DNA from 4 places in the Alteromonas sp. 5NS40-0096 genome. Region 1 is predicted to be linked to each of the others. Evidence: predicted binding sites of a transcription regulator. Region 1 holds the regulator's gene; each other region holds the start of a gene.
The links. The regulator LexA, encoded in region 1, represses DNA repair genes until DNA is damaged. The targets are predictions, from matches to a motif close to TACTGTATNNNNATACAGTA.
Positions count from the first base shown of each region.

Region 1 (7,802 bases):
CCTCTATTTATTTCACTACAGGTGGTGTTTCAAATGTGTGATAAGGCGCAGGTGACGGAATCTCCCACTCCAAACCTTCTGCACCTTCCCATACTTGGTCACTCACAGGCTCACCTTGCTTCTTGCAAGCTTTAATCAGCAGCGCAAGGAAAATGAGTTGTGACAAACCAAACGCAAATCCACCCACACTGATCCATTTATTGAAGTCAGCGAACTGCAATGCGTAATCTGGAATACGGCGTGGCATGCCCGCCAACCCAACGAAGTGCATTGGGAAGAACAGCACATTGACCGATATCAACGAACACCAGAAATGCCACTTAGCTAATGTGATATCAAACATGCGCCCTGTCCACTTGGGCAACCAGTAGTAAACCGCAGCCATGATTGAGAAGACCGCACCCGTTACCAGTACATAGTGGAAATGCGCCACAACAAAGTAGGTATCGTGATATTGGAAATCCACCGGCGTTATCGCAAGCATCAGGCCAGACAGACCACCAATAGTGAAAAGCACAATAAAGGCGATAGCGAACATCATGGGAATCTCGAAGGTCATAGACCCTCGCCACATCGTAGCTACCCAGTTAAACACTTTTACGCCTGTTGGCACCGATATCAACATTGTGGCAAACATGAAGAACATCTCAGCCGCCAGAGGCATACCCGTCGTGAACATGTGGTGAGCCCAGACAATGAAGGACAAACCCGCAATGGACGCGGTGGCATAGACCATCGAGGCGTAGCCAAATAGCTTTTTGCGCGAGAAGGTCGGTACGATTTGCGAGATAATGCCAAATGCGGGCAAAATCATGATGTAAACTTCAGGGTGACCGAAGAACCAGAATATATGTTGGAACATTACCGGGTCGCCACCACCAGCAGCATCGAAGAAACTGGTGCCGAAGAATTTATCAGTCAGTACCATGGTAACAGCGCCAGCAAGTACTGGCATAACTGCTATCAATAAGAAAGCGGTTATCAACCAAGTCCAAACAAATAACGGCATCTTCATCCATGTCATACCCGGCGCACGCATGTTGAAGATAGTAACGATAACGTTGATCGCGCCCATGATCGAAGAAATACCCATAATGTGAACAGAGAACACAAACAATGCTGTGCTATCGCCACTGTAAGTCGTCGACAACGGTGCGTAAAATGTCCAGCCGAATGCAGGACCGCCACCTTCCATGAAAAGCGATGACAACAAAATCAAGAAGGCAAAAGGCAGAATCCAGAAGCTCCAGTTGTTCATTCTTGGTAACGCCATGTCTGGCGCCCCGATCATGAGAGGTACAAGCCAGTTAGCCAAACCAGTGAAGGCAGGCATGACGGCTCCAAAAACCATGATCAGGCCATGAACCGTCGTCATCTGGTTAAAGAAATTTGGGTCAACAATCTGTAAACCTGGCTGGAATAGTTCAGCGCGAATGACCATAGCCATTGCACCACCAGTGAGGAACATAATGAAGGCAAACCATAGATATAGCGTGCCAATATCTTTGTGGTTAGTTGTAAACAACCAACGGGTAATACCTTTGGGTATGTGATGTTCGTGATGATCGTCGTGATGATCAGCAACCGCATCTTGAGCGATAGTATCTGTCGCTTTAGTCATAATAAGCGCTCCTAGTTACCAGTTGCGACGGCGTTGACGTCTTTAGGTTGAACAATGTCACCTGTGTTGTTACCCCAAGCATTTCGCTCATAAGTAACAACAGCCGCAACTTCTTTGAGACTTAACATTTTTCCAAATGCTTGCATTGCCGTACCGCTCTTGCCGTTTAATACGATGTCTATGTGTCCTTCGATGTCAGTCATTACCATCGAACTACCTTTAAGTGCAGGGAACACGCCTTGAAGACCCTCGCCGTTTGGCATGTGGCAAGCGGCACAAGTAGCGTTGTATACGCGTTCTCCTTCTGCCATTAACTCGTCCATCGACATATTCATCGCGAGCAAGCGTTGTTCTTCTTCTTTTGCGCGACGGCGAATATCTTCCTGCTCAGCCATCCATGCGTCGTATTCCGCTGGTGCTTTCGCGATGACAACAACAGGCATGAAACCGTGGTCTTTACCGCAAAGCTCCGCACACTGCCCACGATAGATGCCCGGCTCATTGACTTTCGTCCAAGCTTCATTGATAAATCCAGGGTTGGCGTCTTTTTTCACCGCAAAGTCAGGCACCCACCATGAATGGATGACGTCGTCAGATGTAATCAAAAAGCGAACTTTCTTACCGGTAGGAATGACAAGCGGGCGGTCTACCTCAAGCAGGTAGTTTTCACCTTTGTCCCACTTGTTTTCAATTTGTTCACGTTGGGTAGCCATGAGCGAGTAATATTCCACTTCGCTATCCATGTATTTGTAATGCCATTTCCACTGTGAACCGGTCACAACGACTGTGATATCGGCTTCCGTCGTGTCTTCCATTGCAATCAACGTTCGCGCTGCAGGCACTGCCATAAAGATGAGAATCAAAAATGGCACCACCGTCCAAGCGATTTCTACCTTAACGTTTTCATGGAAATTGGCTGGTTTCGCGCCGCGAGATTTGCGATGCAAGTACATAGAAATGAACATGGCGCCAAAGACAAGCACGCCAATAACGACACAGATAATGAACATTAGCATGTGAAGATCGTAAACTTGATTACTAATGTCTGTCGCCCCGCGTCTCAGATTGAGATCTGACACACCAGACGCTCCCCCGGTATCTGCCGCTACAACGAATGTAGATACACACCAAGCTATCAGTGCCACCCACAGTTTGTTAATGCTTTTCGAGAGTTTTGTCACTCAACACCTCCGCCCTAGACAAGTCTGCTGAATCGTCTTGATTGATGTTTTTTACACCACGAACTGTAAATGCAATTAAACATCTTTGTTATTGTTTTGTTAACATCTGTATAAGAATTACCCAAATTCAAACAATAGTCTAGTGCCATTTGCACAATACATGAGCAACAGGTTGTTTTTTAAACAACTTTGATATTTAGTTAGCGAGAAGACGCAAAAAAATAGTGGATATTAAATCACCCAAAATGGTGCAAAGAGGATTTTAAAGGCCGTGAATGTAGCCGTTTATATAAATAAATAGGTTAAGAAGCGTAAATGTTGAGGTTTTTAATATAGAAAAGTGATTATAAATAAAGAGGAGCAAGGGTTAACTATGATATTAGATAACCCTCAAAGATGACATTTATCCTTACATCCAATCCGCATTGCGAATCACACCAACCGCAATGCCTTCAATCGAGAATGGCTCGGATGCCAAGTCCACTTTGATCGGCGAAAATTCTTCATTTTCTGCGTGTAACAGCACCTCTCGGCCGCGTTTTTCTAGGCGCTTCACCGTGACGTCCTCATCGACTCGAGCGACAACAACCTGTCCATTGTGGACATCAGTGGTTTTGTGCACGGCGAGCAAATCTCCATCGAGTATGCCAATATCCTTCATACTCATCCCACTGACACGAAGTAGAAAATCAGCCTGTGGAGAGAACAGTTGGGGGTCGACTTTATAGTGAGACTCGACGTGCTCTTGTGCAAGAATAGGCTCCCCAGCGGCAACACGCCCAATTAACGGCAGTCCATGTTCCTCTTCTGTATCATCAAGTGGAATGTTTAATTTAATGCCACGAGACGTGCCCGGTAAAATTTCAATTACACCTTTTCGCGCCAACGCTTTTAAGTGTTCTTCTGCGGCGTTCGCAGATCGAAATCCCAACTGACGAGCAATTTCAGCACGAGTAGGCGGCATGCCCGTCTCTTGCATGGTCGTTTTGATGAGATTAAGCACTTCTTCTTGTCTGGGGGTAAGTGGACGCATAAACAGCCTGTTTTTCTATACAGTTAACTGGCAGTATATACAGTTGATGTCAAAGATCAATAAAGTACAGACACATTTACTTGCAATATACAGATTTGTTTTTGTGAAAACGCCTACACTTTTTAAATCATGATAAAATACATGCGATTCTTTAAATAACAGGAAAACAGATTGATGTCGTGGACGCGTAAAGCACTACTGTCGGTGTTTCATTATCCAGTGAAATGGTTAGTTCGAGCCCACAGTATTCCGGCGAATGTAGAGACCGAATTGGGTATAGATAAATCTAAACCTATTTTATACCTTTTACCGTCTGACTCTGTCACAGACCACTTAGCCGTTAAAATGACGGCACAATCTCTTGGTCTGCCTGACCCGACTAAAACTCTCTCTCTCAATGGCCAAGAACACCCTTCAACCCTGTTTTTGCGCAAAACCCAACCCTTGTTCAACCGCACACCGCAAGACACGGGCATTGAATCAGCATTTACTCAACTTTTTCACGTTCATCGAGACTATCCAGAAATGGATATGCAGATCGTCCCTGTTTTCATTTCTTGGGGCAGGGCACCAGACAAAGGCAAGCCGGGTTTCGGTGACTTAATCGCCGATAATGCTGCGCCAAGTTGGCTACGCAAATTGTTTATCGTGCTGTTTTTAGGTCGAGATAACTTCATCAGCTTTAGTAAAGCGGTATCCACTCGCGAAATGGCTAACCAGCACGGTAGCGATCAGAAAATCGCCCACAAGCTAGTTCGTGTAGCGAGCACTCACTTTCAAAGAAAACGCCAAGGAATGACAGGTCCAACACTATTAGAGCGGCAAGAGTTACACAATGCTGTGTTGGGTTCGGAAATGGTCAAGAAGGCTTTGAAAGATGAAGCCGCTTCTCGAAAAATCAGTCCTGAAAAGGCCAGGGAAAAAGCAAAAGGTTATATTGAAGAAGTCGCAGGAGACTACCGAGAGGGCCTGATTCGATTCGGCGACCGGATTCTCACTCGGATTTGGAACAAAATTTACAACGGCATTAGCGTAGGTCATGCAGAACGAATCCGAGAACTCGCACAAAACGGTCATGAGATCATCTATGTGCCCTGTCACCGCAGCCACATGGACTATCTGTTGTTGACCTACGTCATCTATCACGAAGGTATGGTGACTCCACATATTGCAGCAGGTATTAACCTCAATTTTTGGCCTGTTGGCAAGATATTCAGACGCGCGGGAGCCTTCTTTTTGCGCCGCAGTTTCGCTGGAAACAAACTCTATACTGCCGTATTCCGTGAATACCTTGAGCTGCTTTTTAACAAAGGGTATTCGGTAAAATATTATCCCGAAGGCGGTAGAAGCCGAACAGGGCGTATTATTCCACCCAAAACAGGCATGTTAGCAATGACCTTACAAGCACTTATCAAAGGCGTAAACCGTCCTGTGAGTATCGTGCCTGTTTACATTGGCTACGAGCATGTCATGGAAGTCAAAAGCTATCTCAAAGAGCTGAAAGGCAAGTCGAAGCAAAAAGAGTCGCCGGCACAGATTTTTTCGGCGATTAGAAAACTCAAGAATTACGGGCACGGCTTTGTCAACTTCGGCGAACCGGTGCAACTTAACCATTTTCTCGAAAAGCAGGTACCTGAGTGGCGCGATGCCGTCAGTCAAGAACCGGATAAAAAGCCTGCCTGGCTGACGCCGACAGTCAACGAGCTTGCCAATACTGTGATGCTGAACGTAAACAAGGCGGCGGCCGTTAACGGGATGGCGCTAACAGCGTTGTGTCTTTTGTCGTCAAAAACCCGCGCGATGAGCGAAGGTGAGCTAGTACAGGCTATCGATGATTATCTCTCACTGCTGAAAACCGCGCCGTACAGCAGCGATGCCACGTTACCCGAGCAGGATGCAAAAGCGTTGCTTGACTCGACGCTGGCACTGAAGCGTTTAAATGTCACTGAAGACAATTATGGCAAAGTCATTGAAGCACAGGGAATGGGAGCAGTTTACCTGACCTATTACCGCAACAATATCCTGCACTTGTTTGCGTTGCCGAGTTTGGTTATGAGCGCCATTTTTGCTCACAATGGCATAGAAAAGGGCAAGTTACTGCAATTGGTCAGTGCGTTATACCCACTGCTACAAAAAGAATTGTTCATGTACATGAGCCAAGACGAAGCGCTCAAGTACACAGATCAGCTGGTTAGCGCGATGAAAGAGATTGGCTTGATTCAGCAAAAAGGTAGAAAGCTTGCAGCGCCCGACGCACAAAGTGTTCATTTCCATTCCGCTTGGCTACTCAGCCGCAGTATTCAGGACACACTACAACGTTACGGTGTTGTATTGACCATACTGGAAAAAGAGGGAGCGATGAGCCGAGGCACATTGGAAAAAACGAGCCGTAAAGTTGCCGAACGTCTATCGAAGCTGTATGGCCTAAACTCACCAGAGTTTTACGACAAAAATGTGCTGTCATCGTTTATTTCTGCACTTAAAGACAACCACTGGCTAGATCAAACCCAAGATGGTAGTTTGAAAGCGACGGAAGAAAGCCAAGGACTGCGTCAAGATGTAATGGCGCTCGTTTGGCCAGAGATAGCTCAACACTTGGAGAAAGTTGAGTTAAACTAATCGACTCGGGGTGACATGAGGTCACCCCATCAACAACAAGGACGGTTATGAATAACTTATTTAAAGCCTACATTGTGGCGTTGTTTTCATTTCTTGGCGCCACTGCGTGCCAAACCACGACCCACTCACTAGACGAAAACCTCAGTAATACTTCACAAATTATTGAGATGAATGAATCCCGCTATGGCATGGCAACGGCCAAGGTTGGCAATCAACTCTATGTTTTCGGAGGTACCGGTTTTCGCGGTCTATTGGGAACGGTAGAACAAATCGACCTGGATACGGGCAATGTGGTTAAACTGCCGATCTCACTCATCCCTCGACGTTACCATAGCGCCATTTATGATGGCAAAGACACCATTTACATTGTCGGTGGCGAGTCGTTAAACAAACGTTCTAGAATGAATATGGAGCAACGCGTTGAGATGCTTAACATTCGCACCATGGAAGTCACATTTGGACCCAAACTTCACGCCGCTACCACTCAAAATACTGGCGTAGCTATCGGTAATGAAATCTTTATTGTTGGCGGCGATTATTTGGCAGCAAAAGGTCGCCACCAAAAAGCGCTCAAGTCGACCAAACTCGTCGCTGTTTTAGACACCAATAGTAATCAGTGGCTATCTGGCCCCTCAATGCTTGCGGCAAAAGCAACCAGTGCGGTGAACTATAAAAACGACATGTACGTTGTGGGAGGATACGACCAGAACAAGGCGATGGCGGTGTTTGAAAAATTAGATTCAAAAGCCAACGAATGGTCCCCAATGCCACCACCACCTAAGCCAGTGAGTGCACATGCAACAGCTGTTATCAAAAACAAACTATACACCTTTGGTGCATACGAGTTTACAGACCAAGTAATGGAATTTGATTTTGCTACCAATGAGTGGCGAGAACTATCTCTAGACTTTACCGGGGTAAGGCATGCAGAAGCGATATCCTATAACAATCATATCTATCTTGTTGGCGGACTCATTTCGTTAGCCGCTGGACCCGTCAACAAAATTCAAAAATTTCGCTATGCGGATTTAGAAATAGCAGCTAATTAGCTGCTATTTCTCGGTCATGTTGCCCTAATGATTTGATAAGAAAAATTGATAGGCCGGGTTTGAAGAAACATCCTGATACTCATAATTTAGCGCATTGAGATGTGATTCAAACTCGCTACGGCTCTGTGGGGGGACTTCGAATCCCGCTAGCACTAAGCCTTCCGCCGCACCGTGATTCCGATAGTGAAACAAAGTAATATTCCAAAGCTCGCCGAGCGTATTGAGGAAATTGAGTAAGGCCCCGGGGTATTCGGGAAACTCAAAGCTCAATACCGTCTCATTGATGATAGAGGGCGGTC
Region 1 covers NZ_BAAJLQ010000004.1:99,165-106,966, reverse strand. The annotation lists gene ctaD (cytochrome c oxidase subunit I) at 8-1,621, opposite strand; gene coxB (cytochrome c oxidase subunit II) at 1,633-2,757, opposite strand; gene lexA (transcriptional repressor LexA) at 3,212-3,835, opposite strand; gene plsB (glycerol-3-phosphate 1-O-acyltransferase PlsB) at 4,010-6,454, shown strand; gene AC27G9_RS13005 (Kelch repeat-containing protein) at 6,502-7,503, shown strand; gene ilvA (threonine ammonia-lyase, biosynthetic) at 7,528-7,802, opposite strand, start outside.

Region 2 (7,802 bases), on a different contig from region 1:
AATAGCTGGAACGGCGAAAAAATCCATGGGCACCGATATTTGCTTACTGACGTTTTGAAAGAACGCATGGGATTCGATGGCTTTGTAGTCGGTGATTGGAACGGACATGGTCAAATACCGGGTTGTACGAACGAGAACTGCGCACAAGCCATGAATGCGGGCTTGGACGTCTACATGGTACCAACTCAAGCTTGGAAACCCCTATACGAAAACTTAATTGCACAAGTCAAAGACGGCACTATTGCGCAATCGAGACTAGATGACGCGGTCAGACGAGTACTACGAGTGAAAATGCGCGCCGGACTATTCAACAAGCCATCTCCAGCGAATCGCGCACTTTCTGGTGACGCCAGTGTTATCGGGCATGCGGATCATAGAGCCATTGCAAAACAAGCAGTGCGAGAGTCACTGGTCTTGTTGAAAAACCATGGAAACTTGCTCCCCCTTTCATCTAACCAACACGTATTGGTAGCGGGCGAAGGTGCGGACAATATTGGCATGCAAAGTGGTGGCTGGACGATTACCTGGCAAGGTACGGGTAATGTCAATGACGACTTCCCTGGTGCAACGTCAATTTATGACGGTATCGAGCAGACGGTTTCCGCTAACGGCGGTAAGGCAACCTTATCCGTCGATGGCAGTTTCACGCAAAAGCCCGATGTGGCCATTGTCGTATTTGGCGAACAACCCTATGCAGAAGGTCATGGCGACCTTGACAACTTAGAGTACCAGCGAGGTAACAAGAAAGACTTAGCATTACTGCAATCGCTAAAATCAGCGGGGATTCCTGTGGTCTCAGTTTTTCTCTCAGGCCGCCCTTTATGGGTAAACCCAGAGCTTAATGCCTCAGATGCATTTGTCGCAGCTTGGTTGCCTGGTAGTGAAGGTGAAGGTGTTGCTGAGGTGCTGTTTAAAGATAGTGACGACAAGATTCAGCACGACTTTAAAGGCAAGCTGTCGTTCTCTTGGCCGAACGATCCATTTGGCGAGCCACTTAACCATGGTGATGGTAAAGCGGCACTATTTCCCTATGATTTCGGCCTGACGTATCAAAGCCAAGACACTACGCAATACCCGCTTCAAGAGGCGTTTGAAACCACAGAGCAAGTCTCCCTTGCAGGCCCCCTTTATGCGGCAAAACTAACGCCACCTTGGAGTTGGTCTGCGGGTCAAGACGCAAGCCATACGCCAATGTCTAGCAACACATTAGCAATTGATGGTTTAAGCGTAAGGACCACTGACAGAAGAATCCAAGAAGATGCAATGGCTATCGAGTGGAATGGAGAACAAGCTCAATCATTTGGTTTGTTTGCCGCCTTCCCAGAAGATTGGAGAGCATTTGAAGAAGCACAGTTAGCACTGGCGTTTGATTACAAGGTCACGGGGAATGCACCCAAGTCTATCAGTGTGGGAATGGAGTGCCTCGACGGCTGTGACACTATGCTGGAAATTACGCCTCAAGCCGTCGGCGAATGGACGACTGCAACACTGCCTTTAGCGTGTTTTAAAGCCGAGGGCATGGACTTTTCACGGGTAATGTCGCCATTCAGGTTAGTTGCCCCCGTCGGCACTAAATTAACAATTTCTGATATCAAATTAGTTGAAACAGATACAAATGATGGTTGTAGGTAAGTAGTTCTATCCATCTTTAACAATTTTTGTAAGCGCTCTCTTTTACTAAGAGAGCACTCAACAACAAGTGTACATCGAGAGATGTAAGTGGGATAAAGTGAGCGAAAATTATGAAAACAACAACGATTAAATTAAGCCAGCTCACCCTTGCCGTCGCTGCCGCCCTGTGGGTACAAGGCTGTAGTGATGGTACGGGAGAAGCTGAAGTTGTCACTGAGCTGGTGATTCCGACACCGGAAAACACAGGACCGGTCAGAACGGAAACACCGGAGGAGACAGGCTGGACATTGGTCTTCAGTGACGAGTTTGACGGTGAGTCTGTCGATGCTGGAAAATGGAATTTCGAAACTGGTGACGGTTCTCAATACGGTCTTACCGGTTGGGGGAATAACGAACTACAGTGGTACGAAGAAGATAACGCCAGTATCGTAGATGGTAAGCTCGTTATTACTGCAGAAGAAGACAGCGTCAACAGCTTCAACTACACCTCTGCTCGAATGCAAACCCAAGGCCTTTTCGAAATTACGTATGGCCGCATCGAAGCATCAATTAAACTTCCCACTGGTCAAGGTACATGGCCTGCTTTCTGGATGCTACCGACTAACAGTCCATACGGCGGCTGGGCAGCTGGCGGCGAAATCGACATTGTCGAATCGACTAACCTCGGTGTAGATGGCAAAAATACCATCATTGGTACCACACACTTTGGGTCACAATGGCCACTGAATCAATTTGTCGGAAAAGAGTTTACTCCATCATTCACGGTATCCGATGATTTCCACCGCTTTGCAATTGAATGGGAAGAAGGTGAAATCCGCTGGTATATCGATAACACTATGTATGCCAAGCAAACCAGTGAAAACTACTGGAGCTACTATTGGGCAGGTCAAGCTCAAGGTTTCCAAGTGGCTGAGAATGGGCCGTTCAATCAGCCTTTCCACATGATTATGAACCTCGCCATCGGTGGTAATTTGCCTGGCGCACCCACTGACGAAACAGTGTTCCCACTGCAAATGGAAGTAGACTACGTACGTGTTTATGAGTGTCCTGCGGATACGGCAACAGGCAAAGGTTGTGAATCCAATATCAATGCCTCGGTGCAAGCACCTGACGGGTCTGCTCCGTATGTAGCATCGTACGACTTATACACCGATGGTGCCGACACACTGGTCTGGGGTGAAGGTGAAACGACAGTCGAACGCGCCCTTATGGCCGTTGTTGGTTGGGATAACGGTGGCGCAATCACCATGACGGAAATGGACGTAACCGATCGTGGCACCGTTATTGACATCAACACGACCGCGAGTGGTAACGTAGTCATTGCCGCGGCAGACACAGATACATTCGAGCTATTTGGCATGGGCAGTGCGGCGGTTCCGTGGGCACCTCACCTTGGTGAACTCGTATTCGACTTGTACGTTGATAGTGCATCAACGGATGCCGAAAGTCAGCTGCTTGTGAAAATGGACAGTGGATGGCCGAACCTTGGCCAAATGGCACTGAATGTCGCTGATTTGGAGATGGATACGTGGCAAACCGTTCATATCCGTGTAACGGATATTCTGAACGCCCCTAACAACGGTGGCGCTAATCCACTAGATATCGACAACGTGTTGAACTTGTTTGTTTTCGAGCCAACAGGTGCTGCTCATGTCATGTTAGACAATATTCAACTCAAATGTGGTTTCCCATCTGAGGCAGGGTGCGGCATCCGTGGCCCTCAACAGGTAGTCGAAGCACAAGTTCAAGCAGTCTACGAAAACGGCGTAGACCCGTTGTGGGAACGCGGTATTGGTGCATGGGATAGCCGTACTGGTTTCGACTATTTCGACGGCACTAATGCAGACTATCGAATCAACTGGTCAGAAGTGGACGATGGCAATGGCGGTACCATGTTGCAAATCAGCTTCGACGACGATGCTGAAGCCACTGGTGTATTTTACATCCAATCACTTAGCCAAGTTGATTTGAGTGCCTTCGCCACGGGCAACATTACCTTTGACATTCGCGTAACAGATTACGGTACAAATACATCTGGTATGACAATGAAAATTGATTGTATCTTCCCGTGTTCAAGTGGTGACTACGACTTAGGTGTGGTGGGTAACGGTGAATGGGAAAGTGTAACGGTTCCTATTGCTGACTTGATTGGCGCAGGTCTTGATATCACTAGTGTTAATACGGGCATGGTGATTTACCCAGCGCCAGGTGATCAAGGCGGTGTGACCTTCGAAATCGATAACATCATGTGGGCCGTGGGAGAAGCGGCTGATGAGACACCAGCACCGGATTTAGGTGACTCAATACTCATCTATAACGGTACAAATGAACCTGATCCTGGTTTTGCCCCAGACTTAAACGGCGTTGCGATGACTGAAGTCACGGATGACAATCCTGATTTAGGCAATGTACTTCAATTTGAATACCAAATTGATGAAACGACGCTACCGTTCTTTGTCCAGCCTGCCAATTCTACGATCAATTTATCAGCGTTCTCTGAGGGCACGATTACTTTTGATTTGATGCTGGTACAAGAGCCGACTGTAGGGCTCGAAAACACGGGTTTCTACATCAAGTTCGACAGTGGTTACCCTAGTACAACCAGCGCATTTAGAATCGACGCGCCAGTGCTTAATGAGTGGCGTTCGTACACCATTAATGTGGCAGACCTATTGGCTAACCCGATTCCAGATTGGGAGCAGCCGCCCAACATTGAAGCCGTAGACGCGGCATTCGTTATCGCTCCTGATTGGGGAACCGCCTCTGGTGCCATCATCAGAATTGATAACATACTTTGGAACCAATAGTTCTCAACCTGGTAATTCCCAACCAGAGTAAAAAGGTGGCCTAGGCCACCTTTTTTATGATTTTGCGGCGCTATAAATAAGTTGCCACTCTTGGGGTTCAACAGGCATAACAGATAAACGATGGCCTTTTTTGACTAACCCCAGTTCAGTAATACCTTCTATAGATTTAATCGTTTTCAATGGCAGAACGCGGCTAAATTTTTCATCAAACTTTACGTCGACACAAAACCACCTTGGGTTGTCAGTTTGTGATTTAGGGTCAAAATATTTTGCTTCAGGATCGAATTGAGTGGGGTCCGGATAACCAGATTTTACGACAGTCGCAACACCGGCGACGCCAACATCTTTGCAACTTGAATGGTATATGAACACCTTGTCACCCACTTGCATACCATCTCTTAAAAAGTTTCTCGCCTGATAGTTCCTCACCCCATCCCAAGGCTCGGTTTGATTAGGACGCGACATTAAGTCATCGATACCAAATGCATCAGGTTCACTCTTTAATAACCAATACGCCATTTTTTATCCTTATTTTCTGGGGATTTTTCTCTATCTACAATGCTATCGCTATCACTCCCCTTTCGACAACTGTTATAATAAACAGCTGAACAACCGAGTAGTATGATATGCAGGCAACGATAAAAGCAGACCGCGGGTTATTTTCTTACCCCAAATATTGGGCACACTGTTATGGCACCGCCCCATTCCTTCCCATGTCCAAAGCTGAAATGGATGAACTGGGCTGGGACAGTTGTGACATTATTTTGGTAACCGGCGATGCTTATGTCGACCACCCAAGTTTTGGCATGGCTGTAATTGGCAGGACGCTCGAAGCTCATGGCTTTAGAGTGGGTATCATTGCCCAGCCAGACTGGAAGAGTAAAGATGCTTTCATGCAACTTGGTAAGCCAAATCTGTATTTTGGTGTCACAGCTGGCAACATGGATTCGATGATCAATCGTTACACGGCCGACAAAAAGCTGCGCCATGATGATGCCTACACACCGGACAACATAGGCGGGAAAAGACCTGACCGCGCAGTCAACGTCTATTCCCAGCGTTGTCGAGAAGCATACAAAGACGTACCTATCATCATTGGCGGTATTGAGGCCAGTTTGCGCCGGATTGCTCACTACGATTATTGGTCAGAGAAAGTCAGACGCTCTACCCTTTTTGATGCCAAAGCCGACATGTTAATGTTCGGCAACGCCGAGCGCCCCTTGGTAGAGGTCACTCACCGACTGGCCGCTGGCGAAAACATAAAAGAGATTATCGACGTCAGAGGCACAGCAATAATCGTTAAAGAAGCGTTACCCGAATGGCAAGGCGTTGATTCAACATCACTGGATAAACCCGGCAAAATTGATCCTATCCCCAGCCCTTATCAAATGGAGCCTGAGTGTGATCAACAAGACAAAGCCGAAGCGCAAAGTGCCCCTGATGAGGCCAAGCCCATTGTCATTCAGCCACCAACGCGTAGAAAGCCATGGGAAAATGTGTACGTTAAGCTTCCTGCTTACGAAACCGTAAAAGACAATAAAACCCTTTATGCTCACACTTCGCGAATTTTACACCAAGAGACCAATCCGGGGTGCGCACGCGCCTTAATGCAAAGGCATGGGGATCGTCATATATGGATTAATCCGCCGGCAATGCCGCTGGAAACAGAAGAAATGGATGCCGTCTTTGACTTGCCGTTCCAACGGGTACCGCATCCTGTCTATGGCGATGCAAAGATCCCGGCATACGACATGATTCGTTTTTCTATCAACATCATGCGAGGTTGCTACGGGGGCTGTACCTTCTGTTCAATCACAGAACACGAAGGGCGGATTATTCAAAGTCGCTCTGAAGATTCCATAATCAGAGAGATCGAACAAATCAGAGATACCGTTCCAGGGTTTACCGGTGTGATTTCAGATTTGGGTGGTCCAACAGCAAACATGTACAGACTGCGCTGTAAAAGCCCAAAAGCCGAAGCTACATGCCGACGCCCCTCTTGTGTCTATCCGTCTATTTGTGCGCACATGGATACCGACCACAAACCGACGATTGATTTGTATCGACGCGCCAGAGCCCTGCCGGGTATCAAGAAAATACTTATCGCTTCTGGGGTAAGGTATGATTTAGCGGTAGAGGACCCTGATTACGTTAAAGAGCTCGCTTTGCACCATGTTGGGGGCTATTTGAAAATTGCCCCTGAACATACTGAAGACGGCCCACTGAGCAAAATGATGAAACCGGGTATGGGAAGTTATTACCGGTTTAAGGAACTGTTCGATAAATACAGTCAAGAAGCGGGTAAAAAACAGTATCTGATTCCTTACTTCATTGCGTCTCATCCAGGTACGACTGATGAAGATATGCTGGCATTGGCAATTTGGTTGAAGGAGAACCGCTTTAAGCTCGACCAAGTTCAAAACTTCTACCCTTCGCCGATGGCAACCGCAACCACTATGTATCACACAGAAGTGAACAGCTTGCGAAAAGTCACCAAGGACAGCGAAGAAGTCCCTTCAGCTAAGGGTGAAATACATCGTCGACTGCACAAGGCCATGCTGCGATACCACGATCCAAAGAATTTCGCGCAAATAAGGCAAGCACTGACCAAAATGGGCAGAGAGGACCTGATCGGCAGAGGACCACAACACTTGGTACCGCCAGAATCCGCGCAAGAGAAACGCACTAAAGCAGCTAAAGCGCAACGCGGTGAACGTGCAGCGACTAAGCACACAGGGTGGAACAATCAGAACCCCAATAATAAGAAACGCTTTAATAGCAAAGGCAAAAAGCAAAAAGGCGCTAACTCCGCGGCTAAGCGTTAATAGCTATTGAGTATGTAGGCAGTCTCGTAGTGCATCGACCATTTGTACTGCGGCTGCCATAGACATACTGTATGGCTGAAAATCGGCTTCACCAATGAGATGTGAGTTTACCGCGTCCGTAATACGGTTGGTTGGAACGTATCCCATCGCCCAATCGGCAAAATCCCGTTTGGCGACTTCGTTATAACTCAAAATTATCGGGTGTTCATGGCGAGTATCAAACGCGATGCGATGATAGGTGCCACACACGGCTTGCCTGTCTCCCTCTAGGCACTGTAGAAAGTAGTTACTGTTAAAAAATAGTACGCCAGTGACACCATTTTTGGCGTTGTTCGCTCTCGACACTCGCAGTATATCTTCGATATTTTCAGGTCTAAAATCCGACGCAATTGTACTTGCGTAAACCAATCGAGTTAAGTGCATAACACACTCGCTTTAATAAGTGACTTGCTATTAACTATAGGTGTGAATCTATCGAAGGCAAAAAAATATAGAGATAAATGAGAATCCGCTGACTTACTTAGCGATGTCAGGGTCT
Region 2 covers NZ_BAAJLQ010000001.1:283,922-291,723, reverse strand. The annotation lists gene AC27G9_RS01410 (glycoside hydrolase family 3 protein) at 1-1,632, shown strand, start outside; gene AC27G9_RS01405 (family 16 glycosylhydrolase) at 1,743-4,439, shown strand; gene AC27G9_RS01400 (EVE domain-containing protein) at 4,494-4,958, opposite strand; gene AC27G9_RS01395 (YgiQ family radical SAM protein) at 5,066-7,264, shown strand; gene AC27G9_RS01390 (BLUF domain-containing protein) at 7,268-7,687, opposite strand; gene AC27G9_RS01385 (pyridoxamine 5'-phosphate oxidase family protein) at 7,781-7,802, opposite strand, start outside.
Region 2: AC27G9_RS01400 (EVE domain-containing protein) is a predicted target of LexA. The motif match lies at 5,026-5,045, and genes of this name have one in related genera.

Region 3 (7,802 bases), on a different contig from region 1:
CGCGCCTAAGTAATCGCCGCGGCGCTCACGACGCAACACTTCTTCATACACCCGTCCAGTGGTGAAGTTGTTGCGTTTTGTCATGCGAGTGCGAATGAAACGCTCATAGTGACCGAGGTCGAGGTCGGTTTCAGCGCCATCATCTGTTACGAAGACTTCACCGTGTTGAATAGGGCTCATTGTGCCCGGGTCAACATTGATGTAAGGGTCGAGTTTAAGCATGGTAACCGTGAGACCACGCGCTTCAAGAATGGCGGCCAAAGAGGCAGCGGCAATACCCTTACCTAGTGATGAAACAACACCACCAGTGACGAAAATATAATTTGTCATGTGAAACCTAAGACGTTGGATTATTTTGGTAATGTGCTGCTTGGTAATACAACACTGGACGGCGTGATAGTATACGCAAATTGCCCCGCACAAACAATGAGTTTGCGCGGGTAATGCCAATCAATTTCGCGAAGTCTTATTTGGCAAGGCTTTTGAGCTGATAGATCAAATCGAGGGCAGCTTTTGGGCTCAGCTCGTCAGGGTTAATCTCATCCATCGCGAGTGCTAGGGGATGGGGCTCGTCTAACAGGCTCATTTGTGTGTGATGATCGGTTGTTGGCACATTTGGTTTGCTACTTTGTTCCGCTGGCGCATTGGCTTCCAAACTCGCTAGCTTGTGTTTAGCCGCGCGAATCACGGGCTTGGGCACACCGGCAAGTTGAGCAACCTGTAAACCATAACTTTTACTCGCGGCACCCGTTTCGACCGTATGCATAAAACGGATATCGTCTTTGTGCTCAATAGCGTCAAGGTGAACATTAACCACACCCGGAGTGGTTTCTGGTAGCTGCGTTAATTCAAAGTAGTGGGTAGCAAACAAGGTATACGCTTTAATCGTTTGGGCTAAATGGGTTGCACAAGACCACGCCAGCGATAGGCCATCATAAGTACTGGTGCCGCGACCAATTTCGTCCATCAAAACCAATGAGTGCGCTGTTGCATTGTGCAAAATATTGGCAGTTTCGGTCATTTCCACCATGAACGTTGAGCGCCCAGAGGCTAGGTCATCGGCGGCGCCAATACGAGTGAAAATACGATCGACAGGGCCAATCTCGGCTTGGTTTGCTGGTACGAAGCTACCGATGTAGGCCAGCAACACAATCAAAGCGGTTTGACGCATGTAAGTTGATTTACCGCCCATGTTGGGGCCCGTAATGATCAGCATTCTCGAGTTATCATCGAGGGTGAGTGGGTTGGCAATAAACGGGTCGTCCATGACATGCTCAACCACTAAATGGCGGCCTTGCTCATATCGAATACCCGCTTGATTGACCAAATTGGGGCGATGCAATTCTAGTGCTTCTGCGCGTTCCGCCAAGCAACATAAGACGTCGAGTTTAGCGAGCGCCGAAGCCGAGTCGATAAGCTCATTGAGCTGCGGGTGAATGTGGTCAAACAAACTCTCATACAGTTGTTTTTCTAGGGCAAGTGCTCGCCCTTGACTGGTCAGAACCTTATCTTCATGCTCCTTTAATTCAGGTGTAATAAAGCGCTCTGCATTCTTAAGGGTTTGTCTGCGAATGTATTCCGGTGGCGCGGCATCGCTGTTTGCACGGCTGATTTCGATATAGAAACCGTGCACTTTGTTGTAGCCCACTTTCAAGGTTGAAATGCCCGTGCGTTCACGCTCTCGCTGTTCCATTTGCTCAAGGTAATCTGTTGCTCCTTGAGACAAGGCCCTCAGTTCATCCAGCTCAGCGTTAAACCCAGGTGCAATTACACCACCATCGCGAATCACCACAGGCGGGTTATCGATAATGGCCTCATTTAATAGTGCTTGCAGCTCGGGATATTGACCTATTTGACTAGCGAGGGTTTGCAGTATTTGGACCGAAAAATCACCAAGGTAGGCCTGAAGCTCTGGCAGGGCATTCAGCGCATTGCGCAAGCGCGAGAAATCTCGTGGCCGTGCCGAGCGAAGTGCCAAACGCGCCATAATTCGTTCGATGTCGCCGATGTGTTTGAGTGCGTCAGTCAATTCACCCACACCACAATCCATCAATGCCTGAATACCATCTTGGCGCTGGACAAGTTCGTTAGTATCGGTGATTGGGGAGTGAATAAAGCGTTGTAACAGGCGGCTACCCATTGCGGTCGCTGTGGTGTCCATTACCGAAAATAGGGTATTGTCTATGCCACCACTTAAATTTTGAGTTAGTTCTAGGTTACGTCTCGTCGCGGCGTCTAATTGGACTTGAGTGTTAGATTGCTCGTGGCGTATTTGACGAATATGAGGAAGAGCAGTGCGCTGGGTGTCTTTGACATACTGCAGTACACAACCCGCTGCCCCCAATCCCAACGACATGTTTTGAACACCAAATCCCGACAGAGAACGCGTGCCAAACTGCTCGTTCAGTTGTGACGTTGCCGACTCAATATCAAATTCCCATTCAGGGCGTCGTCGCAGGCCTCGACGTTGGCCAATAACCGCAAAGTCGTCAAAGCCTTCGGGGTAAAGCAATTCGGCAGGGTTCAATCTCTGGAGTTCAGCTAACACGTCTTCGTCATTGGCTAATTCGTTTATGACGAAGCGACCGCTAGACACGTCGAGGGACGCGATTCCAAACGCTCCCTTGTGACTGCAGACGGCAGCCAGCAAATTGTCTTGGCGCTCATCGAGTAAGGCTTCATCTGTTACAGTTCCCGGCGTGACAATGCGCTGAACCGCTCGCTCTACTGGGCCTTTACTGGTTGCTGGGTCGCCAACCTGTTCACATATCGCGACTGACTCGCCCATTTTAACTAAACGCGCCAAATAGGCTTCAACCGCGTGATAGGGGACACCCGCCATAGGGATCGGAGAACCGCCTGATTTACCTCGGGCCGTCAGGGAAATATCAAGTAACTCAGCAGCGCGCTTGGCATCATCATAAAAGAGTTCATAGAAATCACCCATGCGATAAAACAATAATACGTTGGGGTGTTGCGCCTTGATTGCGAGGTATTGGCGCATCATTGGCGTGTGTTCTTGGGTCGCTTTTGTCATGAGTTACTTTGGCCTTTTTAGGCTTCGAATTTGATGATAAGTGTGCACAAGTGCTGGCTTTAACACACCGAAAACTACGTTAGCGTGACATTATCTATTGAATCGACGAAATAACGCAACGTCAGTCGTCAATATTGCGTGTTGATCGCAGAACATTTGGTCGATAGTATCTTGATTGATATTGAGTTTTTGCTTCGAATTTGCAGCGAAAATACACGATTTGCGTGATAACGTAACAATAAAGAGGCATGTAGAGTGCCCGAAGGGAATAACCTTATTATGAAAAAATTTTTTAAGCGCTTGGGCCTTGGGCTACTGGGGCTGATAGTGATTGCAGCGAGCTTCGCCGCTCACGAGTGGTATGCTGATAAGCCTGTGTTTTTCAGAGCATACCTGGATAGAGCCATGGTGAAAATGGCCTTCCAAAACCCTGAAACGCTGACGTCGTTAGGCTTTTTGGAGTCGATGGGAATCAAAGGGCACAACGCTGACTTAGATGATGTACACCCCGACCGCAGCGACGAGATGTTCGAGGCGCTAAAAGCTTTCAAAGCTGGGCTGTATCAATACGATAAAGCCAGTATGGATGCTGGTCAGCAGACAACGTTCGAGATAGTCGAGTACTTACTCAGCACCTTTGAAGAAGCAGAGAAATTTCGCTATCACTATTATCCCGCTAACCAGATGTTTGGCATTCAAAACGGTTTCCCCAGTTTCATGGAAGCGCAACATCAAGTGAACACCTTTGAAGACGGTGAAAATTACGTATCCCGTCTCAATCAATTGCCTCGCAAGTTTGATCAGTACCTACTCGACCTAGCGATTCGCGAAGACAAAGGCATTATCCCACCCCAGTTTGTAATTCAAAGGGTCCTGGATGAAATGAATAACTTTGTCGCGACCGAGCCCAAAGAAAACATTCTTTATACGTCTTTAAAAACCAAACTCGAAGACGCCGAAGCGTTGACCGACGAGCAGCGCGAGCAAGTGTTAGCCGACGCTGAGGCTGCAATTGTGGCATCGGTTTACCCGGCCTATGAAAGTTTTATCGATTATTTCGTGGCGCTGTCAGCCAAAGCGGGTAATGACCATGGCTATTGGCATTTACCGCAGGGGGATGAAGCGTATAAGTTTGCATTGAAACTGTTTACGACAACGGATTATACGCCGGAAGAGTTACATCAACTCGGGCTGAAAGATGTGGCGCGTATACAGGCAGAGATGCTAGCCATTTTTGCTCAGTTAGGTGTCGATGTTGAAGCCGGTTATACGGCGGCCATGGCGGCGTTTTCGGATAATCCCGACTTCTATTACACCGATGATGATGAAGGGCGCGCGCAAATTCTCGCAGACTACCAAACGATTTTGGACGAAATTGACCAAGGTTTGGACGGGGCATTCAATATACGTCCTAAAGCGGGAATGGAAGTGGTTCGCATTCCTGAGTTTAAAGAAAAAACGGCCCCTGGGGCATACTATCAGCCGCCATCACTGGATGGCTCTCGTCCCGGTCGCTTCTTCGCCAATTTGTACGATGTTAAAGCCACCCCAAAATTTGGTATGAGAACCTTGGCATATCACGAAGGTATTCCTGGACATCACTTTCAAATCGCAATTGCAATGGAGCTAGAGGGCGTGCCCTTGTTGCGCCGATTCGCACCATTTACGGCATATGCTGAGGGTTGGGCACTCTATGCGGAACGCGTTGCCTATGAACAAGGTTTTCAATCGAATCCAGAGGACAATATAGGCCGTTTAGCTGCTGAGCTATTCAGAGCGGTTCGATTGGTAGTGGACACCGGTATTCACTACAAGAAGTGGACCCGTGAAGAAGCCATTGAGTATATGTCTGCAAATACTGGGATGGCAGAGCGCGACGTGATTGCGGAAATCGAGCGTTATATCGTGATGCCGGGCCAAGCGACAGCTTACAAAGTGGGCATGATCAAAATTCTCGCTTTGCGCCAAATGGCAATGGACGAGTTAGGAGATAAGTTTGATATCCGCGAATTCCATGACGTAGTGCTAAAAAATGGTTCGGTGCCTTTGGATATCTTAGAAAAAATTGTGAAGCAATATATTGCTGACAAAAACCAGAGTTAGGCGCTGGTAGTCAATAAACAGAGGGCAGAATTGTGCCCTCTGTTAGTTGTGGCGGGTTGACCTACCAACCCTTGATAAAGTCCATTACACTGTTTCGCGAATACCAATTAGACAATGCAAAAGACTGAACAATGAGCCAATCTACATCAGCGCTAAAAGAGACGATTTTAGCCATCGGCGAGCACCTCGCAGCAAATCAACAAACAGTGTCTTGCGCTGAGTCATGCACAGGTGGTGGTATCGCCTTTGCATTGACTTCGGTGTCGGGCAGCTCAAATTGGTTTAATCAGTCATGGGTGACGTATTCCAACGAGGCAAAACACGACTTGCTCGGTGTGCAAGCCACCACCCTTGAAAAATATGGTGCGGTATCTGAACAAACCGTAGCTGAAATGGTAAGTGGTGTAGTAGCAAATTCGAGCGCCGACTACGGCATATCTGTTAGTGGCATAGCGGGCCCTGGCGGTGGTTCAGTGGAAAAACCGGTAGGAACTGTTTGGTTTGGTTTTGCGATAAATGGTAATATCACTTGCATCAAAAAGCAGTGGGATGGCGATCGTGATCAAGTCAGGCAGCAAGCGATTGAATTTGCGATTGAACATCTGCACCAATGCCTAGTTGTTTGAGTATAAAAACACAGGCCTAATCAATTTATTGCTATACAGTACTTGCAACTGTATAACTATACAGTATATTATTCATCCCAATTGAGTGACTATTTAACACAGTGGCGATTCCCAATACGCCAATGTGAAATTATCTGAGGATTCCAGAGTGGACGACAATAAATCTAAAGCGTTATCGGCAGCCGTTGGGCAAATTGAAAAGCAATTCGGTAAAGGCGCAATCATGCGTTTGGGCGACAACCAAGCCATGGATATTGAAGCTATTTCAACGGGCTCTTTGAGTATCGATATCGCATTGGGTATAGGCGGTTTACCTTGTGGGCGTATTGTTGAGATCTACGGTCCGGAATCGTCTGGTAAAACGACACTGACATTACAGGTTATCGCTGAAGCGCAAAAAGAAGGTAAAACCTGTGCGTTCGTCGATGCCGAGCACGCATTGGATCCGGTGTACGCCGAAAAGCTTGGCGTAAACATTGATGATTTGTTGGTATCTCAGCCTGATACTGGTGAACAAGCGCTAGAAATTTGCGACATGCTAGTACGCTCTGGTGCGGTTGATGTTGTGATTGTTGACTCGGTTGCTGCATTGACACCTAAAGCTGAAATCGAAGGCGATATGGGTGACTCTCACGTCGGTCTTCAAGCGCGTTTGATGTCTCAAGCACTGCGTAAACTAACGGCTAACATCAAGCGTTCAAACACACTCTGTATTTTCATCAACCAAATTCGTATGAAGATTGGTGTGATGTTTGGTTCTCCTGAAACCACAACTGGTGGTAACGCGCTTAAGTTCTACTCTTCTGTGCGTTTGGATATTCGCCGTATCGGTGCTATCAAAGACGGTGACGAAGTCGTGGGTAACGAGACTCGCGTTAAAGTTGTGAAAAACAAAGTGGCGCCACCGTTCAAGCAAGCTGAATTCCAAATCATGTATGGCGCGGGAATCAGTAAAGAAGCTGAGCTCATTGACTTGGGTGTACAACATAAATTCGTTGATAAGGCGGGTGCATGGTACAGCTACAATGGCGACAGAATCGGCCAAGGTAAAGCAAACGTTGTTAAGTATTTGAAAGAGAACACGGCGATGGCTACCGAAATCGAGCAACGAATTCGTGAAAAATTGTTGTTGTCTAAAACAGTACAAGCTGAAGACGGTGAGTCTGAAGAAGTACTCGCTTAAGCAATAAGTAAACAGAGAAAAGCCCGCGATTGAGCGGGCTTTTTTGTATTAAATAGCGGGCGATGCCCATAGCGCATTAATCGAGGTAAGATGCCACAATCTGATTTACGGCGTCTGCAATTGCCTGGTTATTGCTATCATCGAGAGCATCAGGGTGCGGCTGGCTGATTCGGCCAACATCGTTATCAAAGTAAGCACCAGTGGCATTGGCAAAATTGTTCGATACCGCAGTTAAAATAATGGCATCAGCTCCTCGTTGTAAATCACCACCTGCGACACCGTAGGCTTCTTTGACCATTTTGCTGCCGAGAAATGAGGCTGGGTTTACCGCGATAACGACGGGGCCTTCCTTCTCCCAAACTTTGGCGATATGTTTGCTCCACATCAGGATAGCCAGTTTACTTTTAGCGTACACCGCACTGTCGGACAAGGGGCTGAGTTCTCCAATTTCGCGAGGAAACAAACTGGCCTGTGCCGCCGATGACAAGTTAATCACGCGGCTATTTTTCGTCATGATTGGGCGCAATAACTGAGTGAGCAAGTAGGGCGCAATGGTATTGACGACAAATCTGATATCAAGGTTGCCTGGCGCTTTGGTGTCGTTGACTTTAAACACCCCTGCGTTATTAACCAAGACGTCCAGTGTGGCGTGGTTCTGTTTAATCGCCTTTGCTAATTCGGCAACTTGGGCAAGATCTGATAAATCTGCGGCATATGCGTACGTGTTGGCGTTCGGATATGCTGCTGCAAGTTGTTGCTGCACGTCTTTAAGCTTCTGTGGGTTTCTGCCGTGCAAAATTACGTCATGTCCTTGAGACAAAAGTGTTTGCGCTGTTTTATTGCCAATACCATC
Region 3 covers NZ_BAAJLQ010000002.1:587,215-595,016, forward strand. The annotation lists gene pyrG (CTP synthase) at 1-330, opposite strand, end outside; gene mutS (DNA mismatch repair protein MutS) at 467-3,007, opposite strand; gene AC27G9_RS08500 (DUF885 domain-containing protein) at 3,317-5,140, shown strand; gene AC27G9_RS08505 (CinA family protein) at 5,272-5,766, shown strand; gene recA (recombinase RecA) at 5,915-6,949, shown strand; gene AC27G9_RS08515 (SDR family NAD(P)-dependent oxidoreductase) at 7,026-7,802, opposite strand, start outside.
Region 3: recA (recombinase RecA) is a predicted target of LexA. The motif match lies at 5,813-5,832, and genes of this name have one in related genera.

Region 4 (7,802 bases), 290 kb from region 1:
GGTTCATCATGTGACGGCCAGAACCCTACAATGCCAATAGCAATAAAGGTGAGCGCCAGCCAGCCTAATACTGTTCGAGTCGGCCAGTTTACGGCGTTGGCAAGGGATCCTTTCCGATTGGTTGGTTCGTTAGTACACGCAACAGTGGATTCTGGTGTGTCAACGTGTTCTTGATTCTCAATCGCTGGCGAGACGGGCTCAGCAGGAAGCAGTAGTCGGTACCCGACTTTGGATACCGTTTGAATGTAGGTCGGCTTAGTCGCACTGTCGCCTAACGCTTTTCTCAACTGCCCAACCAAATTGTAGATCGCATTATCGCCGACAACTTCGGTTGGCCAAATTGCACCCACAAGTTCATCAAACGTCACTACCTGTTGACCACGCTGACAAAGATATACTAACAAAGCCATGACTTTGGGAAGTAGTACTTGATCACCGTTTTCACCGGTTATGACATTCTCTTTGACCTTAATGATGAAGGGTCCAAGTTGATAAACCTCAGTGTCGGAAACGGGACTATCCATGGCTAATAGGCTACTGTTAGAAAAATAATAGGATTATTTAAGGACTTGATTCAAGGCACAATACTAGTATGCGCCATCGAATTCAATTTCACTGTATAAGGATGATATGAAATCTACTCTATGGCTTGTCGCTCTGTTGTTTATGGTCAATGTGCCTAAGTTGCAGGCTTCGGTATCGGTTGGCCCGAATTGCAATAACCTAGTCACTGCACTCAAACCTTATGTTGAACAAGGCCTGTTTCAAGGCAATGTCATGCTGGCAAAAAATGGCAAGGTTTTGTGCATGTACAGCGCTGGTTTTGCCGATGAAGCGCGACGGATAGCGAACGATCACGAGACACGTTTTCCGATAGCATCATTGAGCAAACCTATCATTGCGAGTTTAGCGCTTAAGTTACAAGAGCAAGGCCAACTCGATTTAAACGCTACCATCAAGACGTACTTACCGGATTATGATGCACCATGGGCCGACAAAGTCAGTGTTCATCACTTGTTATCCAATCGCTCAGGGTTACCCAATCATTTTATGTTACCTGGTTGGGGATCGGGCAAATACCAGTACACCGAACCCCATGACAAGCTACTCAATACCATCGCGAAAATGCCCCTGAGTTTCACACCGGGTACCCAATACCAATATTCCAATTTAGGCTGGCTATTGTTGGGCGAGGTCATTGAAAAAGCGACTCAAACCAGTTTAAAAATGAACTTGGTTAGGCATGTTTTTATTCCGTTGAATATGGATAGTTCTGGTTTCGTAAGCGGTGCTTCTGCTCCATTAGCTAAAGAGTATCGCTGGGCAAAAAACGGGGGATGGGCAGCGCAACCCAATATGAATATGCAGGTTTTTCAGGTTGGTGCTGGGCTGTTTTCTAATGCCTACGACTTACTGAGTTTTCTCTATGTGCTGCATCAGGAAAACTGGTTAACGACGTCCAGTCTAAAGCAGATGTTTTCGCCTGATACGCCCTACGGCTGGCGAGTCGAGTCTCTGACTCTTGGTGACGGACATACGCGAAGTGTTCACAGCTATGACGGCCAGCTCAAAGGGTATAGTAGCTATGTTTATCAAGTACTAGAAGACAACCTTAGCCTAATTGTACTGAACAATACTGGGATGGGATTCCAGCATAAAAAACGCTTGGCTGACGACGTACTTAGAGGATTCTACGGTTTATCGTTGCCAAACAGAGTGGCGTTACCTTCTATGCAATTGCACAAAAGCCTGCTCGACAATACTTGGTCTAAAACCTTGGCAAAGGTGAATACTAAATTACTCTCTGATTTAGAGAACGCCATGCTGATTAACGACCTTGCGCAACAGTTGGAGTGGTCTGGCAATACTGCCTACGCGATTGATTTGTACGATTGGTTGACGAAAAGTTTCCCAACCAATCAAGCACTCAAACAAACTATGGTGCGATTGTGTCGGTCAGTTATGCAGCACGACAAGTGCAGTCCCCACGATATTAATGTGGGGATGACGGTACTACCACTTCATGACGAATCAAGGCAGGCATGGCGGAGTCTAACGCCGCGACCGATTCGGACTCATGTGTTTTACCCCACATACGATCAAGATGTCAGCCCACTGACACTTGGTCCAGAATCACTTCCCCTGTTTGATGCAGGAGACGTAGTGCATAACGGTAAGCCTGTAAAAGGCGGGTATCCACTGGTACTCATGTCCCATGGTACCGGAGGTTCTGCTCCGCAAATGTTATGGCTGGCATCTGCACTGGTCAAAGCAGGGTATGTTGTTGCCGCGGTCAATCATCACGGCAACACTGCCATCGAGCCAGAGAAATACCCAGAAGGCTTTTTGCTGTGGTGGGAGCGCAGTCGAGATTTAGCCAAAGTAAAAGATTGGATTGAGCACCACGATATGTGGCGCGACGTTGCCAACACCGAAAACATCGCAATAGTGGGTTTTAGCCTTGGAGGATATACGACCTTATCTGCGCTAGGGGCCATCACCGATAAAGCGAGGTTTAGCGCATACTGCGAGCAGGCCAAAGATGATTTTAGTTGCCAAGCACAGCCTGAATTTGCGTCCGTGCTACAAGCCTTTCAACAGGTTGAACATTCAACACAAGTACAACAAAGTTTGGCGCGACAAGGTGATAACTACCGCATTGCCAACGTGAGGGCGGCGGTATCGATAGCTCCTGCTATCGTGCACAGTTTTGAGCCAAATTCACTGGGTTCGATAACCGTGCCAACGTTGCTGGTTGTTGGGGAGCACGATCGTATTGCGCCTAGCGAGTTTAATGCGCGATATGCGCATAGCCTTTTGCCTAACAGCCAGTTGCATGTTATCGACGATGCGATTCACTACAGTTTTTTATCAACCTGTACCGAAAACGGTAAGCGTAAGCTCGCTGACTTATGCGCAGAACCTCATGGTCGCAATCGGCAAGCCGTTCATGATCAAGCTGTCGCTGAGATTGTGTCGTTTTTACAACAACACGTCCCTTCTCGTTAAAAGCACTTGCAATATACAAAGGGTTTCGTTAGTTTCATTTATGAGAATTTTATTCATAAATGGAAATTGCCGTGAATGACGATACCCTCGCGCGACATTTGAGTGCGATTCGCAAGAAACATGAACTCTCGTTAGAGATGCTCGCGCAACGTTCTGGCGTAAGCAAGGCGACATTGTCGAGAATTGAAAGTGGTGCAACGAGCCCGACCGCGTCTGTCTTGAACAACATATGTGCAGTTTACGGCATTACCTTGTCTCAGTTATTGTACGAGGCAGAATCCGGTGCCGTTACTATTATCCGGAATCATAGCGCCCAGCAATGGCAAGATCCCGATAGTGGTTATATTCGCACTTCGATTTCCCCTCCGACAGTTGGGTTAGGGGTTGAGCTGTTAAAAATCGAAATTCCAGCGGGTGGTACGGTCAACTATGACAAACCGCCTATTGCCGGCTTGGAGCACCATATCTACTTACTGGATGGTGAATTGGCGTTGAATGCTGAGGGCCAGCAGTACCAACTGGCCAAAGGAGACTGCATTCGTTTCAAAGCCTATGGTCCGTCGGCATATCACAATCCGAGTGAGCAGCCTGTGCACTACATCGTGGCATTGGGGCGCTAGCATGGAGATTAAGTTAGCCGATTTTTCGGACCCTCAAGTGCTTGCACTTTTGCAATTTCACCTCGATGGGATGTACGCCACATCGCCGCCAGAGAACGTCTTTGCTTTGGACTTGTCTGGCTTACAGCAGCATAACGTGTTGCTGTATACCGGCTGGATTGAGGAGGGCATGACATTGGCTGTGATAGGTGCGCTGAAAATGCACGACTCAGGCATTGCGGAAATCAAATCGATGCGTACTCATCCCAATTACCTTGGCAAAGGGTTGGCGGCGGAACTACTGCGCTTTTTACTCGAACAAGCCAAGGCAAGAAACGCTGTACAAATCAGCCTAGAAACCGGATCGGGTAAGGCGTTTGATGCAGCAATAGGGCTTTATAAAAAGTACGGCTTCATCAAAGGAGACGCCTTTGCCGAGTATCAGCCAAGCGAATTTAGCCAGTTTTTTCACCTTACTTTAAATCCGCAAGACAAGGATGTGTTATGACTTCAGCTTACTTTGTCAGCGATGACAAATCGAAACTAGATATTGGTGTGATCCACGGGTTTTTAAGCCAATCGTATTGGGCGAAAGACATTCCTCTTACTAGGGTACAAACATCCATCGACAATGCCTTGTGCTTTGGCGTGTATACTCAAACCGGTTCGCAAGTGGGCTTTGCAAGGGTGATTACAGACAAAGCGACGTTTGCTTATCTGGGCGACGTATTTGTTTTACCCGAGCACAGAGGGCAAGGATTGAGCCAGCGTTTGATGGATGCCGTTGTTAGCCATCCCGCACTACAAGGACTCAGGCGTTTCATGTTGGCGACACAAGATGCCCATACACTGTACGCGAAGTACGGGTTTACTGCGCCGGACGATCCCCAGTCGCTCATGGAAATAAGAAAGCCGAATATCTATTCGGCAAAGTAGTGGGAGAGAAATCACATCGAGTATGTGCTGGCGGCATCCCTGCTACCAGCGCAATAAAAAGCCCTGCGTTGGGGAGACAGGGCGCAAGCACCCTAGCCGTTAGCGGTCAGCTTTACCACTTCGGCCGATTCACTTGCCAATAAATCGTCTGCAGCGCTACCTTTTAAAAGTTTGGCTACAATGTCTTTGTTTTTTGCCAACATCACTGACAGTTCTTCCGCAAGCCCTTCGTCTAATTTAATCCCTTTGGCATCAATATAAGTGGCTAGGTTGTCTGCCACATCTAGCATTTTGTCGTATTGATCGGCTTCTTTTTTATCGGTAGTCACCAGCTTTTCTACCCCTTTGTGTGTAACAACATACTGTGTGGTAATGGCCATTGTTAGCTCCGTTTCGTGAAAGACATAAATACCATACAGTACGATACTGTATAAATAAACAGTATTTTGATTTATTTTTTAAACTTTGTTTTGATGCGTAGCGTAAAAGGGTTAGCAAATTCAACAAACACAAGAGGTTAACGTGCTTAACGTACCTGATTTTTCTGCTGTAAAAGGCGTGATATTCGACTTGGATGGCACATTGATTGAGTCGAGCCTAGATTTTAAAAAGATGCGCGACGACATTGGTTGCCCTCAAACGCAAGACATTCTCGAATTTATCGATGCGTTGCCGAATGCGGCAGACAAGCAAGCCGCCGAGGCGGTGGTATTGCAACACGAGCTAGACGATGCCCAGTCTGCCAAATGGTTGCCTGTGGGGCTGGCGATGATAGAACAGGCTCAGTCCTTGAGCTTGCCCATGGCAATCGTGACAAGAAATTGTCATCAAGCGGCCCACATCAAACTCACAAATAATCAGGCGCCGATTAATTTTATACTTACACGGGAGGACGCGCCGCCTAAGCCGGATCCAACAGCGTTACTCATGGTGGCGGAAGAATGGGGAATTGCGCCCGAAGAACTGATGTACGTGGGTGATTTTCGCTACGATAAAGAAGCGGCAATCAATGCGGGTATGCAGTGGTATTTGGTGTAAGAAGTTATCTGCTTCTTACAGGTTGTAAGCCAAAGGTGACCGCCGAAGCAAACATATGACGAGGGGCGCTACTACCGTCAGTTGCGAGCTGGTGATAAGCGGTTCACCTTTACTATGAATGGCCGATTGCAGTCTGTTTTCTGCCCGTTGTTAGCATGAAGACATCCGATCAGTTAGTGTATCGGCCATAGATGTTAAGTGACGGGCAATGATACGTAATAGGCCAGACACAAAAAGTACGCGTTTTTTATTTTCAGCGCCCTAACTGACTCCTTTTACCAAATCTCTCGTAAACTAGCCTACCGACGGGGATGTCACTGTCATATACCAATGAGGTGATGGCATAGGGCATCAAAAAACCGCCACGCTATATTTGACAATCGTATGTTTTATAGACGCTTTTGATAGCTAAAAACTATCGCCAACCACCATTGCTTATTATAAATATCTATATAAAGCTAATCTCTATTAAGCGTTTTTAATGACAGTGGTTTGCGCAAGACTTGATCTGTTTTCCTACGGTGATAGTACCAAGCTAAACGTAATTATTGGCGCAAATCTACTCGGGCTAGCTTCAAGAAACAGTGGCCCAGACCATCAACATCCATGAAGGAGATTGGTACACATTATGTTTACTAAAGAATTGGTTCAAGAAACACTGCAAACGTGGTGTGATAATGTCGTTGCTGTTGGCAAAGTACACACCGAAGGCGGCGATGTAGCGGCGTTTGCTACGCAGGTGTTGTCTGACAACTACGATTACGACAATGGTCATGTATTGTTCAAACCAACACTGTGTTTTGGCGAGCAAACATTCCGTCCAACCAAAGCTGGTGCTTTGTCTTATTTCGTTAGCGGCAACAGCGAGTTCCCGAATGACGGCGGCTTCATGCTTAAGCCTTGGGTTAAAGTGTGGTTCACAGACGAAGATTGCGTTTTAGAAGGCAATCTCGCTATCGTTCAGTGCAATATCCACTTCACCAGCGCGGCTGGCGATACCATCTTCGTGAACAAGAGCTTTGTATTCAAACAGTGTGACGATGGCAAGATTCGCATCGTGCTTCACCAATCTTCGTTGCCTTACGAGCCATAAGCCAAGCGCAACGCCAGATACACACAAAAATGTTCCGCTAGTCGGAACATTTTTTTTGCGTTGAATTAGCCGTGCCAGATGAATAAGGGGTGTGTGTATAATGAAACGCAATAACCACAATTAAACAGCAGTCTGTGTAAGTGGTATTTCGCGCTAGCAATCCGCTTCTCCTATTTCAGTGGGGAACCGCGAGTCGATTTATTCTTGGCACCGCGTCGTAAAAAATAATGATTGCGTGTGGTTTTTTCCTTTCCTTGCCGTTACAAAGCTTCACTTTAAAACTGGTCAAAATTTAAACTTTCGTATCATTTAATTTTCTGTTCTTTCCTGCAATGCTTAGTTGGCTGTTTAAATTTTGTCCGATTGCAGGGAGCGCAATTATGATATCTAGAAGGAATCTAACAACATTTTTTCTACACATCTTGTATGTACTTTCCATCGGCAGTCTTGCAACAAATAGCTATGGGAGCAACGTGGTGCTGCAGCACTATGTTCAAAGTGAAAGTACTCCTATGGGTAAGGTTCACGATGTTGTTCGTACAAATCATTTCACCTTTTTGGCTGCCGAGAATGGCCTTTTTCTGAAGCAAAATGGTCATTCTGAGTTACTCGCATTTACTAAGACTAACTCATCGCTAGGTACGCCAATCGCCTTGGCGCTTGAAGAAGAGCGGGCGGTCTGGATAGCAACAGCAGGGTTAGGTTTGTTTCACTTCGATCTTGAATCTTTCGCTTCGACAAAGCTAACAAGTGATTCCGTCGACCTTGCTAACATTAACAATGTGGAAGTGTGTGGACGCTATCTCGTAGTGAACTCCAATACACTTGTCCACGTCTATGATCTCGTTCGTCGCAGTTGGATTTATGATGTTTTTGTCGCAGCCAACCAAAGCAAGGTGTCATCTATCACATGTGATACTCAGCAGTTTTCCTTTATTTTTGATGATTCTGTCGTAACCCAATATTTTTTTAATTTGGAGAAAAAAGCTCAATACTTTCTCAATACGGATTTTGCCAGGCTTGCCAATCTAACGATTGCAAAATATGTAGGCGGCTTTCTTTACGTCGGCGGGCATGGAGGTATATATCGCAAAGAGAAGAACACTTGGTCTAGTTATACTTTTGCA
Region 4 covers NZ_BAAJLQ010000004.1:393,075-400,876, forward strand. The annotation lists gene AC27G9_RS14415 (winged helix-turn-helix domain-containing protein) at 1-524, opposite strand, end outside; gene AC27G9_RS14420 (alpha/beta fold hydrolase) at 631-3,009, shown strand; gene AC27G9_RS14425 (helix-turn-helix domain-containing protein) at 3,081-3,629, shown strand; gene AC27G9_RS14430 (GNAT family N-acetyltransferase) at 3,631-4,116, shown strand; gene AC27G9_RS14435 (GNAT family N-acetyltransferase) at 4,113-4,544, shown strand; gene AC27G9_RS14440 (YebG family protein) at 4,637-4,924, opposite strand; gene AC27G9_RS14445 (HAD family hydrolase) at 5,067-5,582, shown strand; gene AC27G9_RS14450 (hypothetical protein) at 6,211-6,675, shown strand; gene AC27G9_RS14455 (helix-turn-helix domain-containing protein) at 7,056-7,802, shown strand, end outside.
Region 4: AC27G9_RS14440 (YebG family protein) is a predicted target of LexA. The motif match lies at 4,969-4,988, and genes of this name have one in related genera.